DNA from 3 places in the Cohnella sp. GCM10020058 genome. Region 1 is predicted to be linked to each of the others. Evidence: riboswitches for the same ligand, from Rfam matches in the RefSeq annotation. Region 1 holds a riboswitch; each other region holds the start of a gene.

Evidence for each region. Region 1 has a riboswitch for cobalamin ahead of ACFSR7_RS30045 (hypothetical protein). Riboswitches for the same ligand answer to the same signal wherever they lie in the genome.
Region 2: it holds a riboswitch for cobalamin, as region 1 does, so the genes downstream of both, ACFSR7_RS17730 (S-layer homology domain-containing protein) here and ACFSR7_RS30045 (hypothetical protein) in region 1, are expected to answer to the same signal.
Region 3: it holds a riboswitch for cobalamin, as region 1 does, so the genes downstream of both, ACFSR7_RS30465 (S-layer homology domain-containing protein) here and ACFSR7_RS30045 (hypothetical protein) in region 1, are expected to answer to the same signal.

What each region holds. Positions count from the first base shown of each region.
Region 1 is NZ_JBHUJV010000017.1:592,319-596,538, forward strand. Features, by position in the region: gene ACFSR7_RS30035 (glycosyltransferase family 2 protein) at 1-365, opposite strand, end outside; gene ACFSR7_RS30040 (FixH family protein) at 905-1,300, shown strand; cobalamin riboswitch at 1,637-1,826, shown strand; gene ACFSR7_RS30045 (hypothetical protein) at 1,837-2,364, shown strand; gene ACFSR7_RS30050 (S-layer homology domain-containing protein) at 2,583-4,220, shown strand, end outside.
Region 2 is NZ_JBHUJV010000009.1:506,660-510,879, forward strand. Features, by position in the region: gene ACFSR7_RS17725 (SDR family oxidoreductase) at 101-961, opposite strand; cobalamin riboswitch at 1,203-1,391, shown strand; gene ACFSR7_RS17730 (S-layer homology domain-containing protein) at 1,581-3,665, shown strand; gene ACFSR7_RS17735 (Rpn family recombination-promoting nuclease/putative transposase) at 3,735-4,220, opposite strand, start outside.
Region 3 is NZ_JBHUJV010000017.1:699,098-703,317, forward strand. Features, by position in the region: gene ACFSR7_RS30455 (carbohydrate ABC transporter permease) at 1-105, shown strand, start outside; gene ACFSR7_RS30460 (family 4 glycosyl hydrolase) at 120-1,514, shown strand; cobalamin riboswitch at 1,649-1,849, shown strand; gene ACFSR7_RS30465 (S-layer homology domain-containing protein) at 2,005-4,220, shown strand, end outside.

The sequences.
Region 1 (4,220 bases):
ACCAGCGATTGAAAAGGCAGCCAGTCGCAATCGGCGAAACCGTCGTTTTCTTGAACGGCCGAAGTGCGCCATACGACGGGACCGCGACGGTCGGGGGCGACGCTCGGACACAGGCATGCGGTTTCGTCGTCCAACTGATCGCCGAGCGTCCGTAAGCCTGCCAGGCAGCCGGCGTTCAACCGTTCGCCAGCGAGCAGCGTAAGGAAAAAGGGGGCGTTATAACCGTCCAGGATGGCGTTCATTCGTTCGCCGATTGCGCCTTCCACGATCTCGCATCGCCAGAGCGGAAAGGCACTCAGGACATCGTTTTGCGTGAGCCTTGGCGGGAGCGCCCGATGATCCGGATTGAGGATGAAGACCAGCATCGCGTCCCATCGCCCCTTCCGCGCTGAACCATTATTGCTCATACATATGAATTTCGCCTATAAAAGGTTCGCGGACCATGCTAATATTTAATAAAAACGACAGAGGTTCCCATGCAATGTTATCGACATCCTGAATGGGTCGCAGTGGCCTGTTGCACGCATTGCGGAATACCGATTTGCCTCCGATGCCGCCAAATGAATCCGTACCAAAAGTGTGCTTCTTGTTATAGTGGTCAACAAACTGTAAAAAATCCAATACGTATGCCTAAGCCTCATTGGCCGACCCTCATCTTGATTGCTGTTATTATCCTGTTATTATCACCTCTTTTGATTTGGTATCTTGTTTGGATCGTAGTCGGAATCATGATGTCTTGATGCTTGATATGGACATTTTTTGAACTCTTTTAATTGGACTCTTTTATAAAAGAAGTTCTAGCCCTTTTTGGTCATTTGACGCAGGGGCAATTTGTTTATGCTGAGTGGACAGCGTATGATGGATGATCTCAGGACATGTGCGACTTACGGAAGGGGAACAGGAAATGAAGGCTTACGGAAATTCGCTGCGTGCGCTAAGCATAGTAGCAGCTATTGCCTTTCTGTTAATGCTGGCCGGGTGCGGGGCGTCGGGGAAGCAGCAAACGCTGAAGTTTTCGGAGGTTACGCTGACTAGCGAGCCGTCGCCCCCCGCGGCGGGACAAGCAACCAAGCTGATCGCCACGATTGATAATAAGAAATTTGCGGCCGAGGAAGCCAAGGTTCAGTTTCAGATCAACTCCAAAAACGATCTGCCGAGTCTGATCGATGCCGTTAAAGAAGGGGACAGCTATTCGTCCAGTCACACCTTTCCTTCAGCCGGCGATTACACGATTACGATTCATTTGATGTACCCAAACGATCATTTTGCGTTTACGAAGCAATTGAAGGTCGGCGGCTAAAACGCCATTTTCCTCTTTTTGCATATTAGCAGGCTGTGTGGACATCCTATTTTCGGATTTGATACGGCGATGCGATGCTATGTTGATGAAGGAAAACCTAAAGAAGCCTTTGAGCTTACGAGCATACGAAAAAAGCCTATTTTAGAAGCATAAGCAGGCAAAGAAAAAAAGCAGCTTGGTCCGGAACGACGGACTAAACTGCTTTTTGTTTAGATAAGCGCGCTTTTGTTTATTGTTCCTTTTTAGCATTTAAATGAATCAAGCAAACTAGAGACATAAGTCAGCGTCTTAACGCAGCATAGACAAACAGGGTACATGCGTATATGATCGTAATAATTGAATAGACCAAGTCAAGGTGCAATGTCTACTTTTTGGCATTGCTTAAAAGGGAAGTCCGGTGAAAATCCGGCGCGGTCCCGCCACTGTAAATGAAGAGCGACGCTAGAAGTGCCACTGGCGCAAGCCGGGAAGGACTAGCGGAGCGATGACGCATAGCCAGGAGACCTGCCTTGACTTGTTGTTCACAGACTCTACGGATGATGGAGGCGGTGCTTTTTTTGTTGTCTGCCTCAATCGGTCACGGCAGCGACAGGCAGCCCTTGATTCTCAGGAATCAAGGGCTTTTTGATGCGGCGATTTGTGGGCGGGCGAGCGTGAACGAGCGATTCGAGGACGAGCGATTCGAGGATGGGCGGGCGGCGTGGACGGGCGATTCGTGGATGGGCGGGCGGCGTGGACGGGCGAGCGTGGATGGGCGATTCGTGGACGGACGAGCGTGGACGGACGAGCGTGGACGGGCGAGCGTGGACGAGCGATTCGAGGAAGGCGAGTGTGCTTTTGGCGTGGCGGAGCTTTCGGAGTTTGGGCGGGCCTCCAAACCTGCATTTATACAGGTATTTTCGGTCGCCCCGACACACCCGATGAAAAACCTGCAAATATGCAGGCAAATTCAAAGTATAAGCCAGAAATGGGGCTTGAAGGCGAAAATAACTGCATATTTGCAGGAATTTAGGCCGAAAGGGGCGACAACGGCCCTAAAAGATGTATATTTGCAGGTTTTGTAGTTGCGGCTAAAGAACGACGCGGGCGACGATCGCCCAACTTATCGAAGCTGCTGTCGGATGAGCCAACGGAACAGCGGTCGGATGAACCACCGGAACGGCTGTCGGGTGAGCCACCGATAAGCGTTCCGCGCGAATCGCGTTGTGGGTATCCGGTAAACCAAAAAAGACCGTCACAGAATCATAAATTTTAGTAAAAACGTATGAAGAGGAGTAATCATGTGCGAAAAAAGACAATGAGGTCTTTATTTTCTTTTGTATTGGCTATGGCTATATTCATAACTTCCGTTCCGTTTAAGCTTGTGGAAGCGGAGGACGCGCCTCCGGCAGGCCCGGCCACGATTCACTACGGCTTAAACAGCCCCGCCTATTACGATCTCGGCATTCAGACCGCGCGCACGCTCGGCACGATCGAGCCCGGATTTGCACGATCGCTTGGCTACGAATCCGCCGGCTTGACGGCCAATGCAGGCAGCGCGACGATGTTCGATGCGCTGGCCCGTGCCGTATACGACGTGTACGGCGAGGATCTGAAGAGCACGAAATATTATCGGCTGGTTTTTGAAGACGGCGTATTGAAGCAGGTCGCGGGCGCTTACGAGCAGCCGAGCGCGAACACGTTCTACGCGCTATTGAACGGCACTCGGATCGGCCTCGACAAATTGGATACGACCGTCGTTCATAACGGGGACGAGGTGTCGTTCCTATGGGTAAGAAGCTCGGTCAACAACCTGTACAGCTGGTTCGAGGATCAAGCGGGCGGTACCTATGCGGGTCGGATCGTCGTGGCGCCGAACGAACCCGTCGTCTTGCAGCTAAAAGGCTATGACTTGTCTTCGACTGAAGGCGCTGACGCTGCGCGCGCCATTGCCGGCGCGGAGATCGGGACGACCGGACTTCGCGGCACGGATTACCTGGGCGCGTTCACGAGCCTGGAACAAACGACGGACGCCGACGGGCAGGTCACGCTTCACTTCGAGAAGCCTGGGCAATACGTCGTTACTGCGAATACGGAGGTGTCCGTCGAAGGCGCGGTTTACAAAACGAATGCGCCCCAGAGCATGATTATCGTCAAGGATGACACATCTACGGCGCTCTCCGACCTGCGAACGGCGATGTATCAGGCGAACGCTCAGCCTACCTACACGGGAGCCAGCGCGCTGTTCGACGATGACGACACCGTTTATTTCATGCGTGCGACGTCCGGATTGAGCAACATCAACGGCGTAGGCATCTCCGGCGTCGTTCCGATAGGCGCGAAGGCGAAGGTAGACGGCCAGAGCGTTAGCGTAGACGACACAGGGTGGTTCGAAGGCAAACTCGATCCTTCCGTAGGCCATATGAATACGAGTCATTACGGCTATCATCGCATTGACGTAACGTCGGCGGATAACAGCACGACAAAGTCTTATTACGTCCTATTACTTTATAAAGGCACGCAGGAGCAAGCTTTGCCGAAGCTGTCCAAATTCCAGGACGGCAGAGGCAAAGAGCTGGACAGCTCCAAGTATACGGCGATATCCAACAACGGCGGTTATTACAGCTTTACGGATGGCGACGTCATGCTGATGGGCGACTACAATCACGTGTACCAATCGCTCATCGCCAACGAGATCTCTGCGGTACGCGTACAGGGCAGCATGCTTAATGCGGTCGATGGCTTGCGCGTCCGCAAGATTAACAAGGATGGCAGCCTCGGCTCCTATATCGACGGAACGATCGGACCGGACGGCAAGCAGTTCGCTACGGGAACGGTATCGCTCGATAAGGGCTTCAACTACCTGCTGTTTGAGACGAAGGCCATCGGCGATTCGGATTGGACTGCATACGGGATCCTGAACGTCTACCGGGAGAAAACG
Region 2 (4,220 bases), on a different contig from region 1:
CTCATTTATACTTGGAGGCGCCTTCTTCCTGACGTATCTCGTCTTCAATATAAGGAAACGGCCGATAACGGAGCGCGAGGCGCTGTTATCGGCCGAATAATTATTGTGCGCCTGCAATCTCGGCAACCGTCTTCGCCAGCGGCGTCGCCGGACGTCCGAGCAGCTTCTCCAGATCGCCGCTCTCCACGTCGAGCGTGCCTGCGCGAATCGCCTGCTGGATCGCGGTGACGATGGGCAGGGCGAACTCCGGCACGCCGGCGCTCTTCATGATCGCTGCGTAAGTATCGTCGTCGACCTGCTGCAACGGAACTTCGCGTCCTAGCGCCTCGGAAGCCACGCTTGCAAGCTCAGCGTACGTACGAAGCGGTCCGCCGAGCTCATACACTTTGTTCTCGTGTCCGGAGCCGGCGAGTACAGCCGCAGCGGCTTCCGCATAGTCGGCGCGTGCAGCCCAGCCAACTTTGCCGTCGCCGGCAGACGTAACGAGCGGGGCGCCTGCGACGATGCCCTGGATCGCGCCGGCTTCATTTTCAATATACCAGTTGTTGCGCAAAAAGGCGTGAGGGATGCCTGCCGCGCGAATCGCGTTTTCCGTTGCACGGTGCACTTCCGCCAGGAAGAGCTCGCTCTCTTGGGCGTTAGGCGCGCTGGTATAGGCGATGAAGCCGACGCCTGCGCTGCGCGCTGCCTCCACGGCGTTGGCGTGCTGGCGAATCCGCGTCTCCGTGTCTCCGTCCGTCGAGACGATCAGCAGGCGATCGATGCCCGCGAAGGCTTGCCCGAGCGAAGCGGGGTCGTCAAAGTCGCCGCGCCGAACGTCCACGCCTTGCTCCGCCAACGCCGCCGCCTTATGCGGATCGCGAACGCTGACGGCGACTTGCTCCGCGGGAACGCGGTCAAGAAGCGCCCTTACGATGAGAGAACCGAGGTGGCCCGTTGCGCCTGTCACTAGCAATTTCATTGAATTCAACCTCCTGATGGGAATCGTAATCGATAGCCTCCGCATTTCGGCGCAAGATGATACGGTTTGCGTTGGCATCTGTTGTAACCATAATAGCTACAACGAGAGCCCGAGTCAAGACTTCAATCCAGGAGCAAATTTTTCCCGGGCGGAACTGGCGGCCTCTCGGCAGATGTCCAGGACAGTATGTTTCCCTTTTCATAGACAAAGATCGGACGACCCGCTATCATTAGGTCATAACTGCATATCCTCGTACCAGGCGCGCGCATGCTGCCATGCCGCTTAATAGGGAAGTCCGGTGAGAGTCCGGCGCGGTCCCGCCACTGTATATGCCGAGCGCTCCGAGCACTGCCACTGTTCATTCGAATGGGAAGGCGTCGGAAACGCGATGAAGCAGAGCCAGGAGACCTGCCTCGATACGAATGGATTCCGTCTGCTTCGCGGAGTGAGCGGCGGGATCGGCTGTGCCGGCTAAACCGCCCTGGGCGGATGTATTCTGCTGCGCCGTGCCTTGCTGTGATTCGAATCACTCCCGTTTTTGGAGTGGTTTTTTTGTTGCAGCACGGGCGGTATGTTGGCAAGGGGACTCATCATTATTTGTTGAAAAGGGGAATGACTCATGTTGGGCTTTAAACGCTTCAAATCGCTGGCATCGCTCGCGCTGTCGGTATCGCTGGCGGTTGCCGGGCTGTCGGCTACGCTGCCTGCGGACAAGAGCTACGCCGAGAGCGCAAGCGCGACGACGGTCGCCGCTTCCGTCAACGTCCAATCCGATATCCAGGCCGCCGTTGGTTATGTCAACGCGAACGGCGGGGTTTCCTCGGATTGGCTGGCCCTCAGCTTCGCGCGCGCGGGACAAGCCGTACCCGCCGACTATGCGGCGAAGCTGACTGCCGGCGTTGAGACCGAGTGGACCAAGGCTTCGCCGGATCCGACGGCGCTGGCGCGCTTCGCGCTGGTCGCGAACGCGATCGGTCTGGACGCTCGCAGCATCGGCGGCCACGACTTGATTGCGAAGCTGGCGAGCTATCCGTCCTTCGCCAATGTGTACGCCGATATCTTTGTGCTGCTTGCGCTTGATTCGGGCAACTACGAGCTGCCTGCCGGCACCGCGTGGACGCGCGGCGATCTGGTCGCGGCGGTCGTCTCCGGCATCGACGGCTCCACAGTCCCCGATCTGTACGGCATGGCGCTCAGCGCCCTGGGCAAGTACAAGGACCGCCCCGAGGTTGCTGCCGCGGCAGAGAAGGCTGTCGCGTGGCTGTCTACGAATCTCGCCAACGAAAATAGCGAGGCGATCGCGCAAACGATCATCGGTCTTGCCGCCTACGGCATCGATCCGGCGGACGCGAAGTTCGCCAAGAACGGATCGAACCTGATCCAGCGCTTGCTGGCGTTCAAGAATACGGACGGCGGCTTCAAGCACGAGCTGTCCGATACCGCATCGGACAAGGCGTTCGCCACCGAGCAGGCGCTGCGCGCGTTGGCCGCTTACGGGATATTCGGCGCATCGCATCGTTCCGTGTACGTCAACGCTGCCAGCCAATGGGTCGCGACGGGGGTCGCCGTAGAAGGGCTGAACGGCCCGTTGGCTGCGTTGAGCGCTACGCAAGCGGTGTATGCGTGGGACGCGCTTGTAGAGATCGCCGATCGCAACAAGCTGAAGCTTGGCTACACGGAAGATCCGCAATACGGCAAGTTCTTGTCCGCCATCGGAGACGCTGCAGGCGATCAGAGCGTCTACTGGCTGTTCGCGGTCAAGCGCGGAGGCGCTTATGCAACGGTCGACACCTCGCTTGAGAAATTCCGGCTGCAGGCGGGCGACGAGTTGTACCTGTATCTGTCGGGCTCGGATAGCGGCCTCGTAAAGTCCGTCACGGCAAAGGCGGCTGCGGGCGGCTCCACTGCAGTGAACGTGCAGTACACCTATTACGACAGCAGCTACAAGGAAGTAACGGGACCGGCGGCCGGCGTACAGGTCGCGATCGGCGGGCAGACAGCTACGACGGACGCGAATGGCACGGCGACCTTCAAGGGCTTGTCCGCAGGCGAGCTGGCCTACACGGTGACGGGATACCGTGCCGGCGCTGCGCCGCTCGTGCTTAAGTATTCGGGCACGGCAGCCGTGAACGCAGGCCAGGCAAGCGGCGATTCGTTCGCGGACGCGGCCGATATCTCTTCCTGGGCGAGCGGTGCCGTGAACGAAGCTTACGCGGCCGGCTGGCTGCAAGGCGTAAGCACGACGGAGCTGAAATTCGCGCCGAAGCAGCAGCTGACCCGCGTGCAGTTCGCCGCGCTGATTCTGCGCCTGCTCGGCGAAACACCGGCTTCGGGTGCCAAGCAGGCGTTCGCGGACGTCGCACCGGGTGCTTGGTACTTCGATGCAGTCATGACGGCGAAGTCCAAGGGGCTGATCGGCGGCGTAACGGCGACGTCGTTCAAGCCGAACGAGGCCATTTCCCGTCAAGATCTGGCGGTTGTGCTGACCCGAGCCTTCAAGCTTGACGGCTCGGGATCGAAGACCGCCTTCTCCGATCAAGGCCAGATCTCCGGCTACGCGCTCGCGTCGGTCCGCGCGGTTTACGACAAGGGCTTGCTAAAAGGCACCTCCGGCACCGCGTTCGATCCGAAGGCCAAGGTGACCCGCGAGATGGCAGCCGTCATCGCGTCGAACCTGCTGAAGCAGGGTTTGATCTCCAAGTAAACGCAGCATAAGCGCAACGAAATAGACGTCGCAGGCCACAAATGCCTGCGACGTCTATTCGCTGTTTGCCTATTCTTCCAGTTGTGCAGCCAGACGCCGTATCCGATCTACGGGCAGTTCGGACAAGCGGCTTACGGTGACGATGTCTGTACCGGCTTTCAATAAATTAAGCGCGACGGCAACTTTGCCCTGCTCAATGCCCAGCTCCCTGCCCTGCGCAACACCTAATTCCCTGCCTTCCTCCAGACCCTGCTCCCGCGCATCCTTCAAAAAGCTAATCCGATCCCGGTTTGCTTTTTCCCTTGCCTCGTACAGCATGCGGGTCATGTCGTCTTCGCTCAGATGGCTCAGCCGTTCCTCGGCCGTCCGAATCGTCGGGTCCATGGCGATCAGCTCCTCCAATTGTTCGTGAGTCGTGCGTTCGTCCAGAAACCTCAGCCACCGGTGCAGCGGGTCCGTCAGGGCGTAAGGGGCCGAGCGAAACTTCGGAAACTCGATAAAGTGCAGTTCAATCAGGTCCGTCAGCCTGAATTGCCGCTCGGCATCCTCATATAA
Region 3 (4,220 bases), 110 kb from region 1:
GTGCTGGCGATGTCGGTGACTGGCGTTCTGCCTTGTATTTTGCTGTTCTTCTTTGCGCAGAAATACTTTGTAGAAGGAATTTCTACCACAGGTTTGAAAGGATAAGGAGCGTGGCGGCTATGCAACAAGCAAGCGGAGAGAAGCATAGAGACGTACAAATCGCCTATATCGGCGGCGGTTCGCGCGGATGGGCCTGGGGGTTGATGAGCGACCTCGCGATGGAGCCGAATCTGTCGGGCGTCGTCAGGCTGTACGACCTGCAATACGATGCAGCAGCGCAAAATGCGGTCATCGGCAACAGGCTGGCAGAACGGGACGATGCGCCCGGCAAGTGGCGGTACGAAGCTGCCCGAACACTGCCGGAAGCGCTCAAAGGCGCGGACTTCGTCATCATCTCCATCCTTCCCGGCTCCTTCGAGTTGATGGCATCCGATGTTCATCTGCCTGAAGAATACGGCATCTACCAGTCCGTCGGCGACACGGTAGGTCCGGGCGGCCTTCTGCGCGCGCTGCGGACGATACCGCAGTATGTCGAGATTGCCGGTGCGATCAAGGCGCATGCGCCGGAAGCGTGGGTAATCAACTACACCAATCCGATGACGCTGTGCACGCGGACGCTGTATGAAGTGTTCCCGGGGATCAAAGCGATCGGCTGCTGCCACGAAGTGTTCGGAACGCAGCATCTGCTGGCCCAAATGGTCGAGCGCAAGCTCGGGATTGCCAAGGTGGACCGCAGGGAGATCAAGGTAAACGTGCTCGGGATCAACCACTTTACCTGGCTGGACCAGGCGTCTTATGAGGGAATCGATCTGTTTCCCCTGTATAAGGAGTTTGTAGACGAATTTTACGAGGAAGGGTTCGAGGGCAGCCGCAAGGGTCACTGGCTGAACGATCACTTTGCGTCGGCGCAGCGGGTGAAGTTCGACCTGTTCCGCCGGTACGGCGTTATTGCTGCCGCCGGCGACCGGCACTTGGCCGAGTTTATGCCGGGAGATCAGTATCTCCGGGATCCGGAGGCGGTTCGGGATTGGAAGTTCAGCTTGACGAAGGTCGACTGGCGCATCCTCAATCAGCAGAAGCTGCATGCCGACGGCGACCGGTTGGCTGCCGGAGAAGAAAGCTTTACGCTGAAGCCGACGGGGGAAGAGGGCATCGACATGATCAAATCGCTGCTCGGCATGGGTGAGTTGATCACGAACGTAAACCTGACGAATCGCGGACAATCGACGGACCTGCCGGCCGGCGCGGTCGTGGAAACGAATGCCGTGTTCGCCTTCGACTCCGTTCGCCCGGTCGTAGCCGGCAGACTGCCGGACGCCGTTCATGAGATGGTGCTGCGCCATGTCACGAACCAGGAGACGACGCTGCAGGCCGCGCTAAAGCAGGATAAAAGCCTGGCACTGGAGGCATTTTTGAACGATCCGTTGGTGACGATACCGCGCGATCGTGCGGAGCAATTGTTCGACCGCATGCTGCAAAACACGAAGTCGATGCTGCCTGGCTGGCGTCTGTAAGTGCGGACAGGCTTTGCATCCCATAGTTTCAGCCCGGAGACTTTTGGTCTTCGGGCTCTTTTGCGGTATTCATTAAATTGCCATAAACCATCCATGACAAAGGCATGATATTCCGCTATGATGATCAAGTCTAATTGAATACTTTCATTTCAGGTGCCCGTCATGATTTGCTTTCTAGCGTTATGGACGGGTTAAAAGGGAAGCGGGTGCAATTCCCGCGCGGTCCCGCCGCTGTAAGAGATGAGCTTTATGCCATACGCCACTGGATGTTCCGGGAAGGCGGCATGAGACGATGATTCTCGAGCCAGAAGACCTGCCTGAATGACACACCGACAACTCTACGAGCGATAGGGGGTGTTTTAGTTGAGGCTGCCTGGTTATTTGGCGTTCTCGGTCTAGAACCTCTTGACGATTCCGTTAAGAGGTTCTTTTATTGCGTTCACATCGCGAATCAGCAAGCATAATGAATGGGAAGCAGGGATCATTCACCATGATGAGAAAAATAACGGCCTGGCTGCTCACGCTAAGCGTCGCGTTTTCGATGTTTGCGGCAGGCGCAGGAACGACTGGCGCCGCTGAGGCGGCGGGAGCGCTCGAAGGTTATATCACGTTGAGTGTCGAGAAGTTCACGCTGGGTCAAGGCTACAAGCTGGAGCCTACCCGTGTGCCCTTTTACGCCGGAGAGAACGGCGCGGCCGTCATCGCCCGGGTTTTGGGCGAAGAAAATATCAAGCATACAGGGACTGTCGACGGCGCTTTCTATTTATCCGATGTACGAGACTCGGTGCAAGAAGCGCATGTGCCGGACTACATACTCGAACAAATCGCGTTAGGCAATGAGACGCTCGGCGGGCGGCAGGATTCCGAATGGCTCGGCGAATTTGACTATACGCCGATGTCAGGCTGGATGTACGAAGTCAACGGGGAATTCCCGCCGGTCGGATTGTCGGCTTACCTCCCGCATGACGGCGACGTCGTCCGCACGCAGTTCACGGTGTGGGGCTACGGTGCGGATCTGGACCATTCAGGCGGCAGTGGCTATATAGATTCAGCCGATAAGGATGAATTGACGGCACTGATCGGCAAGGTCAATGGAGATCCAGCCAGAGATACGCTGCTTTCCGATCCGACGATAGCCGTCTCGTATTCGCATGCGTACGCAGTGCTTGAAAATATCGAGAGCACGCAAGAAAGCGTCGACCGGGCGTTAACGGAACTGGCGGACGGACTCGGATGGGACGTCGTCAAGCCGGAGCTCACGATCGCCGGCATCGAAGACCAGGCTTATCTACATACGAAACAACTGAGCTTTCAAGTAACCGCAACTGACGCGGGTACGCCCGGCATCGTCCCGACAGTGACCTTGAACGGCACCGCACTTACGACCAAGGGTAGTCAATATACGGCCAACCTGATCGTAGGCGCCAATACGATCGTCGTTACGGCTAAGGATAACGCAGGTAACTCGGCGCTTCGGACGTTTACGGTTTACTATGATCTATCGGGCATCGTCGGAGATCAGCTCGGCAAAAACCTCGCCTGGATTGCGAATACGGTAAAAGAACCGACCTTCGGAACGCTCGGAGGCGAATGGTCGGTACTGTCGCTCGCGCGCGGGCATTACGATATACCTGCAAGCTATTATGCGAAGTATTACGACAATGTCACGGCGAAAATTAGTTCGTTAGCCGCTCAGAACGACGGCGTACTCGATAAGAGCAAAAGCACAGAACACTCGCGTCTTATTCTAGGATTGGCTTCAATCGCCAAGGACCCGCATGACGTCGGGGGCTTTGACGCGACGCAGGCTTTGTCCGATTACGATTATCTCCTTAAGCAAGGCATCAACGGTCCGATCTGGGCGCTGATCGCAATGGATACGCGCGGCTATGCGTTCCCGACCGCCGCGCAAGGCAAAAAACAAGCGACCAGAGAAAACCTCATTCAATATATGCTGAACAATGAAGTGAAAAAAGGCACCGAACAGGCCGGCGGCTGGGGCTTCAGCACGGTTACGGCCGACGTCGATCTGACCGCGATGGCGATGCAGTCGCTCGCACCGTATTACGCGTCCGACGATTCGGTACGGGCGGCGGTCGATCGGGCGATCGTCTGGCTGTCTGCTAAACAGAACAACCTGGGCAGCTTTACGAACTTCGGAAGCACCAGCAGCGAGAGCATCGCGCAGGTCGTTACGGCGCTATCCGCTCTGGGCATCGATTCGGCGACGGATGCGCGATTCGTCAAGCAAGGCATGTCCGTTCTGGAGGCGTTATTGTCATTTGGCGCTCCCGATGGCGGCTTCAAGCACGTACTGACTGGCAAAGTAGACAGCATGGCGACCGACCAGGGCACTTATGCGCTCATCGCATACGATCGATATACGAAGAGCGAGAACCGGCTGTACGATATGACGGATGCCGTCGATCCGGCAGCGCCCAAAGTAATCGATTTGCCGCTGCCGGACGGTTTGACGCCGGTCGTCGATATCCCGCTGGACACGAACGATTACAGCCTTACGCTCTATCCTTACGACCAGAACAAGCAAGTAACGGTTACGATTCCGGCGGATTCCGGATCGAAGGTTAGCCTGAATACGGCGACGGACAGCAATCTTCCAGCGTTATCCGTCACGAAGGGCAACGTGTCCGCTTTTATTCCGCAAGGCACACAGATCAAGAGCGGCGATCCGTCTAAGGTTGAGCT